Regions from separate parts of the Gordonia sp. C13 genome, predicted to be linked through region 1. Evidence: predicted binding sites of a transcription regulator. Region 1 holds the regulator's gene; each other region holds the start of a gene.

Region 1 (4,244 bases):
GCCGCCTTCACCGCCGCCTCGTCGGGGTCGGGGGTGGACAGTCCGTGTGCCTCGCTCAGTCCGTTGGTGCCGATGAATGCGGTCGTCACGCGGAGTCGTCCCAGCGCGGCGACCGTCTCGGCGCCGACCGTCGCCTGGGTGAGCCCGCGGACGCGACCGCCGAGGGCGTGGAGACCGTCGGCGTGGTGTCCGGCGAGCAGTCCGGCGATCGGGAGGCTGTTGGTGATCACGGTGAGATCGCGGTCGCGCGGCATGGCGTCGGCGGCCCGGAAGGTGGTGGTACCGGCGTCGAAGAGCACAGATCCGCCGTCGGGCGGGAGGAAGCTGAGGGCGGCACGGCCGATGGCCGCCTTCTCCTCGGTTTGTTCCGTCTCGCGCTCGGCGATGCCGAGTTCGCCGATCACGCGCAGGACCTCGGGGCGGACGGCGCCGCCGTGGACGCGCTGCAGGTGCCCGGCGCGTTCGAGGACCGCGAGGTCGCGGCGGACGGTCTCGCTGGTCACGTCGAACTTCGCGGCGAGCTCGGCGACCGAGGCGCGTCCTGCGACGCGTACCTCCTCGGTGATGGCCTGCTGTCTCTCCTCGGCGTACACACCGGCTCCGTTCTGATCGTTCCGCGCATGTGATGTTCTCCGGGAATGTGGGAACATGTGGCTTTGCGTGTTGTAGTAACTGTGTTTACGCCTGTTTGTGTTGACAAGTCAAGAAGAATTTGTAACCGTGGTCACATGACGCAGATTCTGACGGGGACGCCGGTTGTCGGTGGTGTGGCCCATGGGCCCGCACTCTGGCCAGGACGCCGTCCCGACCATTCCGCGGAGGCCCTCGGCGCCGGTGTCGAGGTCGCCGAGGACAAGCGCGCCGACGAGGCCCAGCGGTTCACCGCCGCAGCGGCTGCCGTCGCCGCGCGCCTGCGTGAGCGGGCCTCGCAGAACACCGGCGTCGCCGCCGAGGTGCTCACCGCCACCGCCGGACTCGCGGAGGACCGCGGTTGGATCGGTGCGGCGTCGGGACTGATCGCCAAGGGTGCCTCGGCGCCATCGGCGGCCGTCGCCGCCACCGAGCAGTTCGCCGCGGTGTTCACCAAGCTCGGCGGGCTGATGGCCGAGCGCGTCACCGATCTCAACGACGTTCGCGACCGCGTGCTCGCCGAGCTCCTGGGCCTGCCCGAACCCGGTGTGCCGACGCCGGACGTGCCGTCGATCCTCCTGGCCGACGACCTCGCGCCCGCCGACACCGCGGGACTCGATCCCGCGACCACGATCGCGCTCGTGACGCGACTGGGCGGGCCCACCAGCCACACCGCGATCATCGCCCGCCAGCTCGGTATCCCCTGCGTCGTCGCAGTGTCCGGACTCGACGAGATCGGTTCCGGCACAGCGGTACTCGTCGACGGCGCCACCGGCGAGATCGTCGTCGAGCCCGACGACGCCGCCGCCCGCGCACGGGTCGAAGAGTACGCGCGCCATGCCGCCCGCGTGGCCGACTGGTCCGGCCCGGGTCGTACCGCCGACGGCGTGGAGGTGGCGATCCTGGCCAACGTCGCCGACGGGTCGTCGGCCCGTGCGGCCACCGATCATCCGGTGGAGGGCGTGGGACTGTTCCGAACCGAACTGGCCTTCCTCGAACGCGCCGACGAACCGTCGGTCGAGGAGCAGGCGGACATCTATCGCGCGGTCCTCGACGCCTTCGGGGGCCGCAAGGTCGTCATCCGCACCCTCGATGCCGGCTCGGACAAGCCGCTGCGCTTTGTGAACCAGCCCGAGGAGGCCAACCCGGCGCTCGGTGTGCGCGGCGACCGGATCGCCTTGGCGCACCCGGAGATCCGTGAACACCAGCTCGACGCGATCGCGCGCGCCGCCGAGGGTTCCGAGTCGAGTCCCTGGGTCATGGCGCCGATGATCGCGTCACCGGCCGAGGCGGCGGCGTTCGCCGCGCAGGTGCGCAAGCGCGGACTGGTGGCCGGTGTGATGATCGAGGTCCCCGCCGCGGCGATCCTCGCCCCGGCGATCCTGGCCGAGGTGGACTTCGTCTCGATCGGCACCAACGACCTCACGCAGTACACGATGGCCGCCGACCGGATGTCCGCCGACCTCGCATCGCTGACCGATCCGTGGCAGCCGGCCGTCCTGCACCTCATCGCGACGGTCGCGCGGGCCGGACGCGAGCAGGGCAAACCGGTGGGCGTCTGCGGCGAGGCCGCAGCAGATCCCTACCTTGCCTGCGTACTCGTCGGGCTCGGGGTCACCTCGCTGTCGAGCGCTCCCGTCGCGGCTGCCGCGGTCGGGGCGCAGCTCGGCGGGGTCACCCTGGCCACCTGCGAGAACGCGGCGGCAGCCGCGCTGGCCACCGCCGATCCGGCTGCGGCTCGCGCGGCTGCCGCCGCGGTACTCGAGAGTGACGAGGTCAGATCCGCCGCATCACGGTGACGACCTTGCCGAGGATGACGGCCTCGTCGCCCGGGATCGGGTCGAACAACTCGTTGTGCGGCATCAGCCAGACGTGACCCTTCTGGCGTTTGAAGGTCTTCACCGTGGCCTCGCCGTCGATCATGGCGGCCACGATGTCGCCGTTGTCGGCCACGTTCTGCTGGCGGACGACCACCCAGTCGCCGTCGCAGATCGCCGCGTCGATCATCGACTCGCCGACCACCTTCAGCAGGAACAGCGAGCCCTCACCCACGAGTTCGCGGGGGAGCGGGAAGACGTCCTCGACGGCTTCCTCGGCGAGGATCGGGCCGCCTGCGGCGATCCGGCCGAGCACCGGCACGAAGGTGGGCTCGGGTAGCGCGCTGCCGTCCGGCGAGGTGGGCGTCGGCGGCTCGCTCGGCGCGATGTTGACCGCCCGCGGACGGTTCGCATCGCGCTTCAGGAGGCCCTTGCGCTCGAGTGTCCGCAGCTGATGGGCAACGGATGAGGTCGAGGTGAGACCCACCTCGTCACCGATCTCGCGGATGCTCGGCGGGTAACCGCGCTCGCGCACGGATTTGCGGATCACCTCGAGAACTCCGCGCTGCCGCGGCGTCAGCGAGGCCTCGGCCGCCGCCATGTCTGCCGGGGTGACGGGCTCGTCGGCGCCCCGCGCTCCGGTGCGCTTACCGCCGTCATCGCTCATGATCGGGTTCCTCTCGATTTCCGAACGTGCTGGTAGATCGCTTCTCTTCTCGACGAGCGTAGCCGAGATCGCCGACCGCATCAAACATTTGTTCGACGTGTTGCGAGACAATTGTCGGAGTGCCGTGCTACAAATCGAACATCAGTTCATCGAACAGATGATCGACACTCGAACAGTTCGAACACGGACGACGCGGTCCGCACGAACACGGTTCGACCGGAAACACGGAGGGCACCATGCGCACCGCCACTCTCATCGACCCCGTCCACTTCGACGATGTTCATGGCGACGTCCTGCAGCGCCCGATGCGCCGCGGCGACGGGCGCCGTCCCGTCGACGGGCGCCGTCCCGTCGACGGTCGCCCGGTACCGGAGTCTGCGGTCCGGGTCCGCCGGATCGCCTCCACGCAGTGCGCCTCGCCGGTCGGTCTGCGCGGTCGTGGACCGGTCGTGCCGGCCTCGCGTCCCGCGCAGACCGCCCCCTCGGCGGTCATCCGCCGGCGCCGGCGCACGGCGACGGCCATCCTCGCCGGCGTCGGACTCGCGCTGGCCGTCTGGGTCATCGCGGTCGTCGGCCAGAACTATGCCGCCACGGTCACGCCGTCCTCGGTCGGCACCGAGGTCGTGCATGTGCGCTCGGGTGACTCGCTGAGCACCATCGCATCTCGTGTCGCCCCCGAGATGCCCCGTGAGGCAGTTGTCGACGAGATCGTCCAGCTGAACGACCTCCCGTCGAGCGGCCTGCGCGTCGGCCAGCCGCTCCTCGCCCCCCGGTACCACTGAACGCGGGCGGTATCCTCGATGTCACAGGGACCGGCCGACTACCGGCCTGGCATGCGGCCCGGCTGCATCAGAGTGTCCCGTGACCTGCGTGAGGATACGATGCGCTGCCCCTTCTGCAAGAACGACGACACCAAGGTCATCGACTCGCGTGTCGCTGATGAGGGGCAGGCCATCCGGCGCCGCCGCTCCTGCGTGGAGTGTGGGCGACGCTTCTCGACCGTGGAGAGCGCAGTGCTCGCGGTGGTCAAACGCAACGGTGTCACCGAACCGTTCAGTCGCGAGAAGGTGATGAGGGGCGTCCGGCGCGCATGCCAGGGACGCCACGTCGCCGAGGACGCGCTGGCCCAG
Region 2 (4,244 bases), 140 kb from region 1:
CGGTGTCTGCGAACTCGGTCGCAACCTGGTAGCAGGTCTGCGAAACCGCGTCCATGCGAGCAGCTGCGCGACCGAGAAGAGTTCGAACGAGGTCATCTTTGCCGGCGCAGGCGCCATTGAATGCCGAACCCGGCATCGCCGCAGCTGCGTCAGCGAATCCGGTACTGCCCGACCAGAGCGCCCGGGTGGCATTCGAACACTCGGCCAGCGTCTTGCCGACGCCCTCTATTGCACCCTTCTCGGCTTCCAGGCGATAAGTCACTGTGAGTCCCCCGTCCCCGGCATCAACACCTCTTGACACCCCTCCACTCAGACAACCTAGTACGAGACAGTACGAAGTGGGGATTCGACATCCACAATCACGGAACCCGGACCATGGCCCACACGTCCGGGCCGTCGTCGGGCAGAGAAACCTTCCCGGTCACCTCGAACCCGAGTCGTTCGTAGAATCTGACGTTCTCCGGGGATGAGGTCTCGAGGTATGCGGCATACCCCTCTGTCCGGGCCGCCTCGAGCCCTGGCTCGAGCACAGCTCTGCCGAGCCCTCGTCCCTGCGAATGTGGCGCGACCCCGACCGTGGCCAGATTCCAGACGGGTTCGGCCGGCCGGAGACCGGCGGTTGCCTCGTCGGCCCGCGCGGCGACGTTTACTCGGTCTCCGTACAGGTCGACCACTCGGGATGCGATGTCGCCGAACGCCTCGTCGAGACCCGACGAGGACGGAGTGATCCACACCGCCACGGCGGCAAGGTCGTCCGAGACCCAGACGCGGCCGCACCGCATGCCGATCTCGGCGAGATACAGACGCTGCAGAGACTCCACGCGTGCGCCATGGTCACGCGCATCCACCGTGTGTCTGGTGAACGGATAGTCGGCGAAGGCCTGGCCGAGCGTTTCTGCGGCAGCGTCGACGTCTTCCGGAGTCGCCGGTCGAATCAAAGGGCGGATCGTCACGCGAAGCGAGGTTACCCGGCGCCTCGCAGCATTCAAGCGACCGCGAGTAGCTGCAGCAGCTTCGTCTCGATCATGCTGCGGTCAGGACTTTGGTGACCGATTGCCGGCGGCGGGGCACTCCGATGCCGGGCGCCGGTCGGGGTGATGACGTCGATGACCCGGATGTCTCCGGCCATACGAACCGAATATCCCCAGCCGTCAGCCTCTTTCGCCCGATTGTGGGTGACACAGATGCCGTCGGCGTTGGCTTCGCTGGTCGGGCCGTCGTGTCGATGCGGTTTCGCGTGGTCGATCTCTACGATCGGCACGCCGCAGTACGGAGTTCGACAGCGCTGGTCTCGGAGTCGAACGAAGTGCGCGAGTGCGGCCGGGAAGGTTCGCGATCTCGACTCCATCGACACCAGTGCACCATCCGACGGACGTGCATAGACACGACGCAGCGTCGAGGCGGTCTCGCCATCGGGCGACACCGATGCGGCGACGAGTTCCCGTGCCACCGCTGCCGGGATCGGTCCGTACCCCTGCACTTCAGCCGCCGAATCGTTCAACCCGAGCAGACACTCGTCGGACATGATCATGTTCACTGCCACCGGCACCGGCTCCGCTGCGGATCGACCGGTGACACGTTCGACCAGCGTGTCGGCCATAATCTGCGCGTGCGTGCGATCGTCGGTGCCGAGCACCGAGTCGGCGTGCTTCTTGAGCGAGGCATATACGGAGATCCCCTGCGTCATCGGCAACAACGCCGAAAGCTGGGTCATCAGATCCGGCGCCGGCCGCACGCTGACCCGCCGATCCTTCTCGGACTTGGCCTTTCGCGCAACCACCGCGGCCGGTTCGAGTTCGTAGGCATGACGCTTTGCCCGGGCTTCGACCTCTCGATCGGAAGCACCCACCAGCGCCCGATGGTCGCCGCACACCCGGCGGTCGATCTCCTCCCGCGATTCGCGAGTCAGATAAGCGGTCTCGCGGACGAGGATCGTGGCACGCCACTCGGTGAGGACTCCGTCCGCGAGAGCCGCCATCGTATGCGGCATCTCATGTGCCAGGGCACGAGCGAACCCGAGGTACTGGCTCCCCTTCTGCGGTGAGGCCTTACGCGCCAACCCTATTTCGGCGGCAAGCCCCCGGCCCCTTCGCTGCGGCGGGACATTCCTCGCGGCCTCATCGGCTGCACGAAGCTGATCGAGGTTCGCGGTCTCACGCACCTGCGCCGCGGAACAGGCGGACTTCACCTCCTCGAGCAGCGTCAGTCGATGCACCGACTCGACCTCGTCGACGCCCGCAGCCATCCCGGCGAGGAGGTGTTGAAAAGCGCGAAGATCATCCGTCGACAGGTCCGGGGTTCCGACTGCGCGTGTTTCGTACATACATTCGATGATACCTACTTTCCCCCTGCTTCGACGTCGTTTTTCACAACAATGCGAAACTCCAATCACTTAACCATTGAGTTCATCAACTCATCGCGTAACACTTAGCCACATGGCAAACAGTTCGGCCGCCCTCGATGAGATATTCGGTGCATTATCGGACCCGACTCGACGCGCCGTCGTCGAACGTCTCGGGCGCGGGTCTGCGAGCGTCGGCGAACTCGCCGACCCCTTCCCCATGTCCCTCCCGTCCTTCATGAAGCACCTGAGGGTTCTCGAGGAGAGCGGCCTGGTCATGACCAAGAAGACCGGGCGCACCCGAATGTGCACGCTCGACCGTCGACGCCTGCGACGCCTACAGACCTGGCTCGAACACCAGCGCATCGTCTGGACCGAACGCACCGACCGACTCGAAGCCTTCGTCACCGAAACCGAGGAGACATCATGATCGACCCCGAACTCGACCTGACCCTGCAACGCATCATCCGCGCACCGCGGCAACGGATCTGGGACGCGTGGACGAAACCCGAGCAGCTCGCGAAGTGGTGGACGCCCTCCCCGACCGTCACCCGGGTCGAGCGTCTCGAACCGCGTCCCGGTGGTGCACTGGTCACGCAGATGAGCGACGACGGCGATACCTTCGTGCCGCACATGGACGCCGTGTTCCTGGTCGTCGACGACCACGAACGCCTGGTGTTCACCAACGCCATCGACAGTTCATGGCGGCCCGCCGAACCCGCACCCGTCCCCATGACCGCCGAGATCACCCTCTGCGAACATCCCGACGGGACCGAGTACAGCGTCGTCGTGCGACACGGCAATCCATCCGATCGCGAACAGCATCACGATCTCGGCTTCTACGACGGCTGGGGCTCGGTCACCGCGGCGCTCGCCGCACTCGTCGAAAACGAGGGGTCGCGATGAGAGTCACCGTCACCGAGTTCATGACCCTCGATGGCATGAATACGAACCGACGCCCGGGCGGCGGTAGCAGACCACGAGGGCGTCGCCGCGGTCACTGCCTCGCACGGCAAGTGAACGATCAGTCCCGGGTCAGCGCCGCCAGGAACATCGCATCCGTGCCGTGGATGTGCGGCCACAGCTGAACGTGCGGCCCATCGCCGAGAAGCTCCGGCCCCAGCTTGCCGACGGTCACCAGCGGGCGGGCGTCGAGTTGACGCGCACCTTGCACCGATGCCAGAACATCGGCGACCACCGACGTGGTCTCGGCCGGGTGCGGCGAGCACGTCGAATAGACCACCACGCCACCGGGTTTGACCAGCCGAAGCGCCTCGGTGAGCAACTCCTTCTGCAGCACGACGAGTTCATCGACATCGGCAGCTGTTCGGCGCCAACGAGATTCGGGCCTGCGGCGCAGCGAGCCGAGACCGGAACAAGGCGCGTCGAGCAGGATGCGGTCGTATCCGGGTTCGAGGCCGCTCGACCGGGCGTCGGCGACGTGGATCGTCACCGGCAGGTCGCTGACCACCTTGCGGATCAGTTCGGCGCGATGCTTCGACACCTCGATGGCATCGAGTCGGGCGGCATCGATCTCGGCGAGCGCGCCGATCAGCGCGGCCTTGCCGCCGGGTCCGGCGCACATGTCGAGCCAGCGGCCGGAGTCGCCGGCGACCTCGGCGACCGTGACCGCACGCGCGATCAGCTGGCTGCCCTCGTCCTGGACACCGGCGTAGCCCTCGCGGATAGCGTCGACGTCACCGGGATCACCGCTGGGCAGGTACACGCAGTACGGCGAGAAGTTGCCTTCCTCTCCCCCGCTGGTCAGCGCCAGTTCCTCGGCGGTGATGTAGCCCGGCCGGGCGACCAGGTGCACTGGCGGCCGTTCGTCGTCGGCGGCGAGCGCCGCCTGCAACTGGCCGGCCGAACCGCCGAGTGCGTCGCGGAACACCTCCGCGATCCA
Region 3 (4,244 bases), on a different contig from region 1:
CATGAACATCTGGTCGATCGACATCTCGACATGCATGATGTTGCCGCCGATGAGCCCCAGTTCGGACTCGAGATCCTCGGGGGTCTGGATGTACCGGTGGGCGATGGACTCGGCGAAACCCGGTGCGTGACGGTCGACTTCGTCGCAGACCGCCGCGGCCGCCTGCGCACCCAGGGTCGACCAGTCGCCCCCGGCGTCGCTTGCGAGCCGGTACGGATGCCACTGCGCCCACAGGTTGATCGCGTGCCTGCCCTCCGGGGCGAGGCTGGGGTCGATCGCCGAGAAGCTCATCGCCACCACGGCGGGCCGCGGAGGCAGGGAACCCACCGCGGCGGCGGCGTGCGCGCGGACCAGGTGTGCGCGGTCGGTGACCAGCAGACCGAGGGCCGAGTGGACGCCGTGGGCGGGCAGGTCGTCGGGCAGGTCGCGGTAGGCGGGTAGCGCGGTCGTGCCGAGGCGCACCGCCATCCCGATCCCGCTGCCGACGACGATGTCGCGCCGCCAGCGCTCGATGGTCCCGGCGTCGAAACCGCCCGCCGCCAACAGGTCCAGGGTCGCCAGGACATGGCAGGCGTTGATCACCGTGGGCGTGCACCGATGCTCACCGGATTCGGTCTGCACCCGCCAGTGGTCACCGCATCGGGTGATCGAGACCGCCGGGTCCCCGCACACGATCCGGCCGCCGTCGGCGCCGATGCGGTGGACGAGCGCATCGGTCAGCGCACCGCTGCCGCCGATCGCCCGACCGGGCGGGATGAGATGCATCAGCGCGGCGAACCCGACCATCGGCGCGGTGCCGGGCGCGCTCATCGGCGGCCCCGACTGCGCGCCGAACCAGGCGAGCCCGGCCTTCAGCTGTTCGGAGTCGAAGTAGCGGTCGAGGAGCGAGTCGCCGGACGTCATGAGTTCGGCGGTGAGATTCATCATCGCGCCGCTGCGGCGTCCGACCAGGCCGGTGCGTTCGGTGGTGGCCGTCGACCCGAGACCGGCGAACGCCCGCCCGAACTGTCCCATCGACGCGGGTCGATAGAAGGCGTCCATGACGGCCCGCGCCCGCGGCGTCCAGGTCTCGACGAACTGCCGATATGCCGCGGCATCCGCTGCGCCGCATGCTCGTTCGATGGAGACGCAGGTCGCGTCGAGATCGGTGCGAAAGACGATCGCCGGCGCCGTGTCGGTCGCCGGCACGAAAGCCCAGGGGTCGCAGTCGACGTAGCGGAGTCCGTGCGAGGCGAGGTCGAGGTCGTCGAGAACGGGGGAGTGCCGGATCATCAGGTGCGCCGAGGAACCGCGATCGATGCGGTACCCGGGGAAACGTTCGACGGTCGACACCGCCCCGCCGGGGATGTCATCGCGCTCGAAGACCTCCACGTCGCGTCCGGCCTTCGTCAGGTAGGCCGCGGCGATGAGGCCGTTGTGGCCGCCGCCGACGACAACCGCGTCGCGCCGCTCCCCGTGCCCGCTCATGCGTGTTCCGTGTCGTGCGCTGTCGTCGTTGTCTGTGCCACGCCCTCCATCATCCAGATTGCGGAGGACCGGGGTGCGGCGGTTGCAGGTTCAGCGGCAGCGGACGGCCGAGGAACGCGAACGGGCGAGGATCGCCGGTGAAGGTGAAATGCCGGAGCACATCCGAGAAACCCATCCGCCGATACAGCGACCAGGCCCGGTTCTGCTCGGCGGGGATCTCCGGCGTCGACAGCAGCACATGGCGTTCGGGTCGCTCGGCGAGCAGCCGCGCCAACAGCAACTGCCCGATGCCGCGACCCTGTGCGGTGGGGTGGACGTGGAGCTCGGTCAGCTCGAAGTAGTCCCGGGCGATCATCTCGATGTCCGCGGGGGAGCGTCCCGTCTGTCGCAGCCCGAGCCGGAGTTGCTGGTTCCACCACTGACCGGTCGCGCCGGTGTAGCCGTAGGCGATGCCGACCAGGACGTCGTCGGGCCCGGTGCCCACCGGCGGTCCGACCCGGCGCCGGGACGTCGGCATCGACTGCGCCTCGTGCGGGGGCAGGGTGGCGACCGCGCCGATCGCACGCCAGCCCGGCCGGGCGATGTGTTCACGCCACAGCGACGCGCGGTGCACCTCGGTCCCGCGGGGATACCCCATCGCGGTCACGTAGACGTCGAGAGCGGGCTCCAGCCACACGCGGGAGTCCTGCCCACTGAGGTTCACCAGACGGATCGTCAACGTCGGATCGCCTCCGGGTCCACCGAGCGGGCCCGCACCGCCCCGGCCATGCGCTCTCCGACCATCTGGTGTGACTGTCCTCTCGGTACGGCAGACTCCGCGGAATCCGGTCGCGGGAGTCGGTGTTGAAGAAGGATGCGGGCGCGGCCCACGCCTTGAAGAGACGCGCACCGCTAGCTATATTGAACGTGTCGAACGGGTGTTCGATGAATGTGCCTCCGCAAGCTGTTCGCGTTCATCCCGACGACATGACGGTCCGGTGGCGGACGAGGGAAGCGTCTGCCACCGGATACCGTCGCCAGCGAGTGAGGAGGATGCCATGCCCGGACGGCCCACATCCCGCCGGTCCGCCCCCGTCGACCCGGTGATGGTCGGACGTGCGCGCGATCTTCTCCAGCGTGCCCATCTCCTCCTCGACAACGCCGACGGTGTCTCCGACGACGCCGAGCGCTTCCGGCAGTTCTATCTCGTCGCCCTCCGTGCGGCCGGCGCCGCGATCGCCATCGGCGAGCCGGCCGGCCCCGCCCGCCGCAAGACGTCGAACGCCTGGACCCGTATCGGTGTGGTCGCTCCCGAACTCGCTCCGCTGGCCGCGCGCTTCGCCACGCTGTCGCCCATCCGGATGAAGATCGAGTCGGGGATCATCCGAACGCTCGACCCCGACAGTGTTGCCGGCATGCGACTCCTCGTCCTCGACTTCCTCCGGCAGGTCGAGACCTTGGTCATCGCTTACGAGCAAGGCAAATTCGGGACAAAGGACCCCCAAATCGGGCGAACTGCGTGAGGCCGGACACAGTTTCGGTGTTCCGTTGTCGTTCCGGTATGTGCATCCGGGCCCACAACAGCGAGTAATGGTGGTCGCGGCTGATTTCACCTCGTATCATGGGAGAATAAGGCGCAGACGCCTCACCGGTCGCGGTTGACCGTCGTCGGCGTCGCGGATCAGGGAGAAGGAGGGTCGGTGCCACTTTCGGAGCACGAGCAACGCATGCTCGAACAGATCGAGAGCGCTCTGTACGCGGAAGACCCCAAGTTCGCGTCCAGTGTCAAGCGTCGTCGGCTGGGTAAGTCGAGTGGCCGTCGTCGCCTGCAGGCGGTGGCGGTCTTCGTCGTCGGCCTCGTGATGCTCGTCGGCGGTCTCATCGTCAAGATCGACATCGGGGGCTTCCCGATCGTCAGCCTCCTCGGCTTCCTGGTGATGTTCGGTGCCGGCCTCTTCGCCCTCTGGGGTGACGACCTCGCCGACTCCGCGACGGGCGCGCCGCGCGCGGGAGGCAAAAAGCAGTCCGGGCCCTCCGGCTCCAAGCGCAAGCTGTCGGAGCGGATGGAAGAACGATTCAACCGTCGGTTCGAGCAGGAGTAGACCTCCGGCCGGCCTGACGGCCACGACTCTTCAGAGAGCCGCGCACCCCAGGGGGGGGCGCGGCTCTTTTGTTGGTGCGGCTCGGCTCTGTACCCGTGATTTCGACGCGCTGTCGACCGTGTCCCACCGTCACCCATTCCCTGGCCCCCACCTTCCCCCACCGGCGTTCCCCACCTTCCCCCACCGGGGTTCCCCACTTTGCCCCACCTGGTGAGAACTGCTGGTCGCATCGGCACCTGAAGCCTCAAAGGACTCGTCTGTCACACCATCGATGGACACAGCGACACGCGTCAGCGCACGAGACGCGCACGAAGCGTCAGAAGTTTCACCCGCTTGAACTGGGAATTTGCTGTCAGGTGGAGTCCGTGTGGGCTTCTGGGGTGGAAAGTGGAGGAAAGTGGGGTACTGTGGCAGCACTGGGTGAGGCGATCCGGAGCGCGGAACCCAGGGGCAGGAGGTGTCGACATGTCTGTGCGATTCGTCGGCACCTACACGCCCAAATTGGACGACAAAGGGCGACTCACGTTGCCCGCCAAGTTCCGCGATGCACTGGCAGGAGGGGTAGTGGTCACCAAAGGCCAAGACCACAGCTTGTCGGTGTATCGGACCGAAGAGTTCGATGCGATCGCGGCGAGGATCGTCGAGGCGTCACGTAACGACCCTGACCTGCGTGCGTTTCAGCGGACCTTCTTCGCC
Region 4 (4,244 bases), on a different contig from region 1:
GTATGACGTTGTGCCCGGGTTCCGGGTACAACATCATACGGACCTCTCAAGAGTGGTTGCGCGCGTAGCCCTCTCGCTCCTGAGGGCGCGTTCATCTTCGCTCCCTGACGCGCGAGGAGCACCAGCAGTCGGCAACCACGCTCCCTGAGGTGCGAGGTGCGCCAACCTTGCTCTCTGATCCGAAAGAACCCAACGCGCCCAGCTCTGCTGCCTGATCCGAAAGAGCGCGACGCACCCAAAATTCGCTGCCTGAGGTGTGAGGAGTGCAAGCCGCCGGGCTGAGTAGCGACGGAGGAGCGTATCGAAGTCGACGAGCCTCGAAGGCCTGGTGAGACACCGTCGCCGACCTAACTACCGGTCGACGTCAACCCCGACAGGCAGACTTCGATCGACGTCTGCCGGTCGAGTTGAGGTTCGGCAGTCGGGACCGGACGCTTCTCAGGGAGCGGACCCTTTCGAGCCTCACGACGGCCGGCCCGCCGGCCGCGGGTACTGACGTGCGAGGTGCGCCAACCTCGCTCCCTGAGGTGTGAGGAGCGTAGCCGCTGGGCTGAGTAGCGACGAAGGAGCGTATCGAAGTCGACGAGCCTCGAAGGGCTGGCGACGTTCCTACCCTGAGTTCCCGTACGCGTGGTTGAGAAGTGCTGAGGCGACCGCGAGTTCGGCAGGTGTGGCGTTGCGGAGGTCGATGACCTCGCGCAAGTGTAGGCGTGGGGTATCGCCGGACTCCGGTTGGGGTCCGTGGATTTCGGTGCGCACTTGTTTGAGGTGTTCGGCGAATCGGCGGGGTATGTCGGGTCGCCGGTTGATGTGTTCGGGGTTGGGTGGTGCGCCGGGTTCGGCGTTGAGTCGCCAGGCGCAGCGTCCTTCGTCGGGGCCTTCGCGCACCATGCGGGTGGTGTAGCCGCCGGGTTGGTTGCTGACCATGCGGTTGTGTTTCGGGCAGGCGGGGGCGAGGTCGGTGATGTCGGTGAGTCCACCGTCGGCCCAATCGAGTTGGGCGTGATGCATTTCCAGATGTGCGGCGGCGAGGTCGCAACCGGGGGTGGAGCAGCTTTCACCGTCGGGTCGGGCGAAAGACACCAGTCGTTGTTCGCGGGTGGCCAGGCGTTTGCCGCGTCCGAAGTACAGCGGGACGGCGGTGGCGTCTTTGAACACCGCCAACCAGGGCTGGGCGTCGGCGGCCATGTCGATGAGGTCGGGGATGGGGATCAGGGTGCCGGTGGCGGTGGTGGCGAACCCCGCTTCCCGTCTGAGGTCGTTGAGGTCGGCTTTGATGATCAGTTGGGTCGGTAACCCGCGGTGACTCTTACCCAGGAGCCCGTCCTCGAAGACAGCTTTGAGCAGAGCGTTGAAGGCGTCGTGATTGAGCTGGGCGGGGGTGCGGTCATCGCGTTCGGCCGCAGCAGCGACCGTGTCGGGGTCGGCGTCTTCGATTGACCCGTGTGGGGAGTCGGGGTCGTCGGGGTTGTTCATGCCGGGTGTGGCCCACACAGCGAGCAGCATGGTGACCCGGGCGAGGAGTTCGGGGGTGAGGGTGGCGGTGAGTTTGGCGGTGCCGTCGGCGCGTTGCCGGTGGACCGACAGTTTCCGGCGGCGCTTGCGGTCGGTGTCGTCGGCGAGTGTGCCGTCGGGATCGAGGTGGGCCAGTAGGCGTGCGCCGAGGGCGGTGATGTCGGCGGGGGTGTGCTCGACAGCGATCTCGGCCATCTGTCGTTCGGCGGCGACCTTTACGTCGTGGTCGACGGCGTGGGGGATCTGCTCGAGCACCTCGACGACCGCTCGCACGTGTGCGGGTCCGACGCGGCCACCGGCGAATGCCTCGGCCAGGGCGGGATGTTGAGGTGGCAGCTGCTCGCCGGTGTGGCTGGGAAAGGTTGCGGTGGCCGACATCTGGTTGCGGCGTCGGATCGGTTCGGCGACGCGCAGTCGGTGGGTCATGAACTGGATGACGCTGCGGTGGCCGGTCTTGTGGGGGAGGTCTCGTTCGGTGGCTTCGACGATCTGGCGGTCACCGGCGAAACTCAGTCGCGCGATGGCACGTTCGGTTTCGGAGGCGACGTCGACGAGTTCGGAATCGGAGCACTGCGTCAGATCGGCGGTCTGCAGTTCGGCGGTGATCCGGTGCAATTCCTGCACGAGTTCAGACGCGCGCGAAACCGGGGCACCGGACTGCGAGATCTCGGTCAAGACGGTCACCCCCCGATGCCGTTGTGCGAATGTATGTTCGACTGTACTCGCAAACCTGTTGACGCGCAACGAGTATCGAAAAACAATCGGTCGCCGAACTTATCGGTGGCGTCTGATAAGGGGATGCCGTTGTCGGGGTTGGGGTGCTGGGCCCGACTCTGCCCATATTGCTTCTTACGATATACGGGTAGGGGGTATATAGTCGGACGCATGAGTGCTACATCGACCCATCACGGGCACGACACGGGTACGCACGAAGGTCACCAGCATGCTGGTGGCGAACACGGCGGTCACGCCGACCACGTCGGCCGGTTCCGCCGACTGTTCTGGATCATGTCGGTACTGGCGATCCCGACGGTGGCGTTCAACGAGATGTTCGCCCACCTGATCGGCTATTCGCTCCCTCACCACGGGTGGGTCGCGTGGATCTCGCCGGTACTGGGCACGGTCATCTACGTCTGGGGTGGCCGGCCGTTCCTCACCGGTGCGGTCGCGGAAAGTCGGTCCCGCGCCCCGGGGATGATGCTGCTCATCGGGCTGGCCATCACTGTTGCCTTCGTCGCGTCGTGGGGTGCGAGTCTCGGGTTGTTGGACAGCGAGCTGAACTTCTGGTGGGAGCTGGCACTCCTCGTCGTGATCATGCTGTTGGGACACTGGGTCGAGATGCGGGCGCTGGCCCAGACGACATCCGCCCTCGACTCACTGGCCGCGTTGCTGCCCGACGAGGCAGAGAAGGTCGACGGTGCCGGAACGGTTACCGTCCCGGTCTCCGAACTGGAGGTGGGCGACGTGGTGCTGGTCCGCCCCGGTGCAGCGATCCCGGCCGACGGGGAAGTCGTCGACGGCACGACGGATGTAGACGAGTCGATGATCACGGGTGAGTCGCGGCCGGTCCGACGATCGGTCGGGGATCGCGTGGTCGCGGGGACCGTCGCCACGGATTCGGCGGTCCGGGTGCAGGTCACCGCGATCGGAGACGACACCGCGCTGGCCGGCATCGAGCGGCTCGTCGCCCAGGCGCAGGCCTCCTCGTCGCGCGCTCAACGACTCGCCGATCGCGCCGCCGGCTGGCTCTTCTGGTTCGCCGTCGCCGCGGCGATTGTCACCGCGGTTGTCTGGACCTCGGTGGGCATGCCGGACTCGGCGGTTGTCCGGGTGATCACGGTGCTCGTCATCGCCTGCCCGCACGCTCTCGGTCTCGCAATCCCGTTGGTGGTGTCGATCGCGACCGAGCGTGCGGCGCGTGGGGGAGTGCTGATCTCCGACAGGCTCGCCCTCGAGACGATGCGGTCGGTCGACGCCGTGCTCTTCGACAAGACCGGGACGTTGACCCGTGGCGCTCCGACGGTCCTTGCCGTCGAACCGGCGGGCGGCCGTACATCGGACGAGGTGCTGGCCCTGGCCGCGTCGGCGGAGGCGGACAGCGAGCATCCGCTCGCGGTTGCGATCGTCGAGGCCGCCCGGCTTCGGGACCTGAAGGTGTCGGCGGCGCAGGACTTCACCTCGTCGCCCGCGGTGGGTGTCTCGGCGCGCGTCAACGGGATGTCCGTCGCGGTGGGCGGGCCGAGATTGCTCGACACGCAGGGTGTTTCAGGGCTCCCGATCGCCGGGACTTGGCGCGACGAGGGGTCGATCATCCTTCATGTGCTCGCCGACGGTGAGGTCGTCGGCGCCTTGGCGCTGACCGACGAGGTGCGACCGGAGTCGCGCGAGGCGGTCGACGGTCTCCGGCGCCGGGGGGTCGAGACCGTGATGGTCACCGGGGACGCGCGGGCGGTGGCCGAGGATGTGGCACGGGAGCTGGGGATCGACCGCGTCTACGCCGGGGTCCGTCCGGAGGACAAAGCCGAAAAGGTGGCCGAACTGCAGCGCGAGGGAAAGCGGGTCGCGATGGTGGGTGACGGGGTGAATGATGCGCCGGCACTCGCGCAGGCCGATGTTGGCATCGCCATCGGAGCCGGTACCGACGTCGCCATCGCCTCCGCGGGTGTGATCCTGGCGTCCTCGGACCCGCGGTCGGTGCTCTCGGTGATCGAGTTGTCGCGGGCGAGCTA

The links. Region 1 encodes LexA, which represses DNA repair genes until DNA is damaged. Its sites were predicted from a motif close to CGAACANNTGTTCG; they were not measured.
Region 2: a site for LexA is predicted at 2,317-2,330, ahead of M1L58_RS00705 (DUF222 domain-containing protein). Genes of this name have one in related genera too.
Region 3: a site for LexA is predicted at 2,378-2,391, ahead of M1L58_RS14520 (SAV_6107 family HEPN domain-containing protein). Genes of this name have one in related genera too.
Region 4: a site for LexA is predicted at 2,217-2,230, ahead of M1L58_RS14205 (HNH endonuclease signature motif containing protein). Genes of this name have one in related genera too.

The regions. Positions count from the first base shown of each region.
Region 1 is NZ_JALPSY010000001.1:292,446-296,689, reverse strand. It holds gene M1L58_RS01375 (DeoR/GlpR family DNA-binding transcription regulator) at 1-593, opposite strand, end outside; gene M1L58_RS01370 (putative PEP-binding protein) at 729-2,429, shown strand; gene lexA (transcriptional repressor LexA) at 2,407-3,114, opposite strand; gene M1L58_RS01360 (LysM peptidoglycan-binding domain-containing protein) at 3,351-3,896, shown strand; gene nrdR (transcriptional regulator NrdR) at 3,996-4,244, shown strand, end outside.
Region 2 is NZ_JALPSY010000001.1:153,117-157,360, forward strand. It holds gene M1L58_RS00695 (hypothetical protein) at 1-262, opposite strand, end outside; gene M1L58_RS00700 (GNAT family N-acetyltransferase) at 360-953, opposite strand; gene M1L58_RS00705 (DUF222 domain-containing protein) at 986-2,245, opposite strand; gene M1L58_RS00710 (ArsR/SmtB family transcription factor) at 2,436-2,771, shown strand; gene M1L58_RS00715 (SRPBCC domain-containing protein) at 2,768-3,247, shown strand; gene M1L58_RS00720 (RsmB/NOP family class I SAM-dependent RNA methyltransferase) at 3,366-4,244, opposite strand, start outside.
Region 3 is NZ_JALPSY010000017.1:92,925-97,168, reverse strand. It holds gene M1L58_RS14530 (phytoene desaturase family protein) at 1-1,467, opposite strand, end outside; gene M1L58_RS14525 (GNAT family N-acetyltransferase) at 1,517-2,185, opposite strand; gene M1L58_RS14520 (SAV_6107 family HEPN domain-containing protein) at 2,505-2,969, shown strand; gene M1L58_RS14515 (DUF3040 domain-containing protein) at 3,147-3,548, shown strand; gene mraZ (division/cell wall cluster transcriptional repressor MraZ) at 4,014-4,244, shown strand, end outside.
Region 4 is NZ_JALPSY010000017.1:16,487-20,730, reverse strand. It holds gene M1L58_RS14205 (HNH endonuclease signature motif containing protein) at 610-2,199, opposite strand; gene M1L58_RS14200 (heavy metal translocating P-type ATPase) at 2,401-4,244, shown strand, end outside.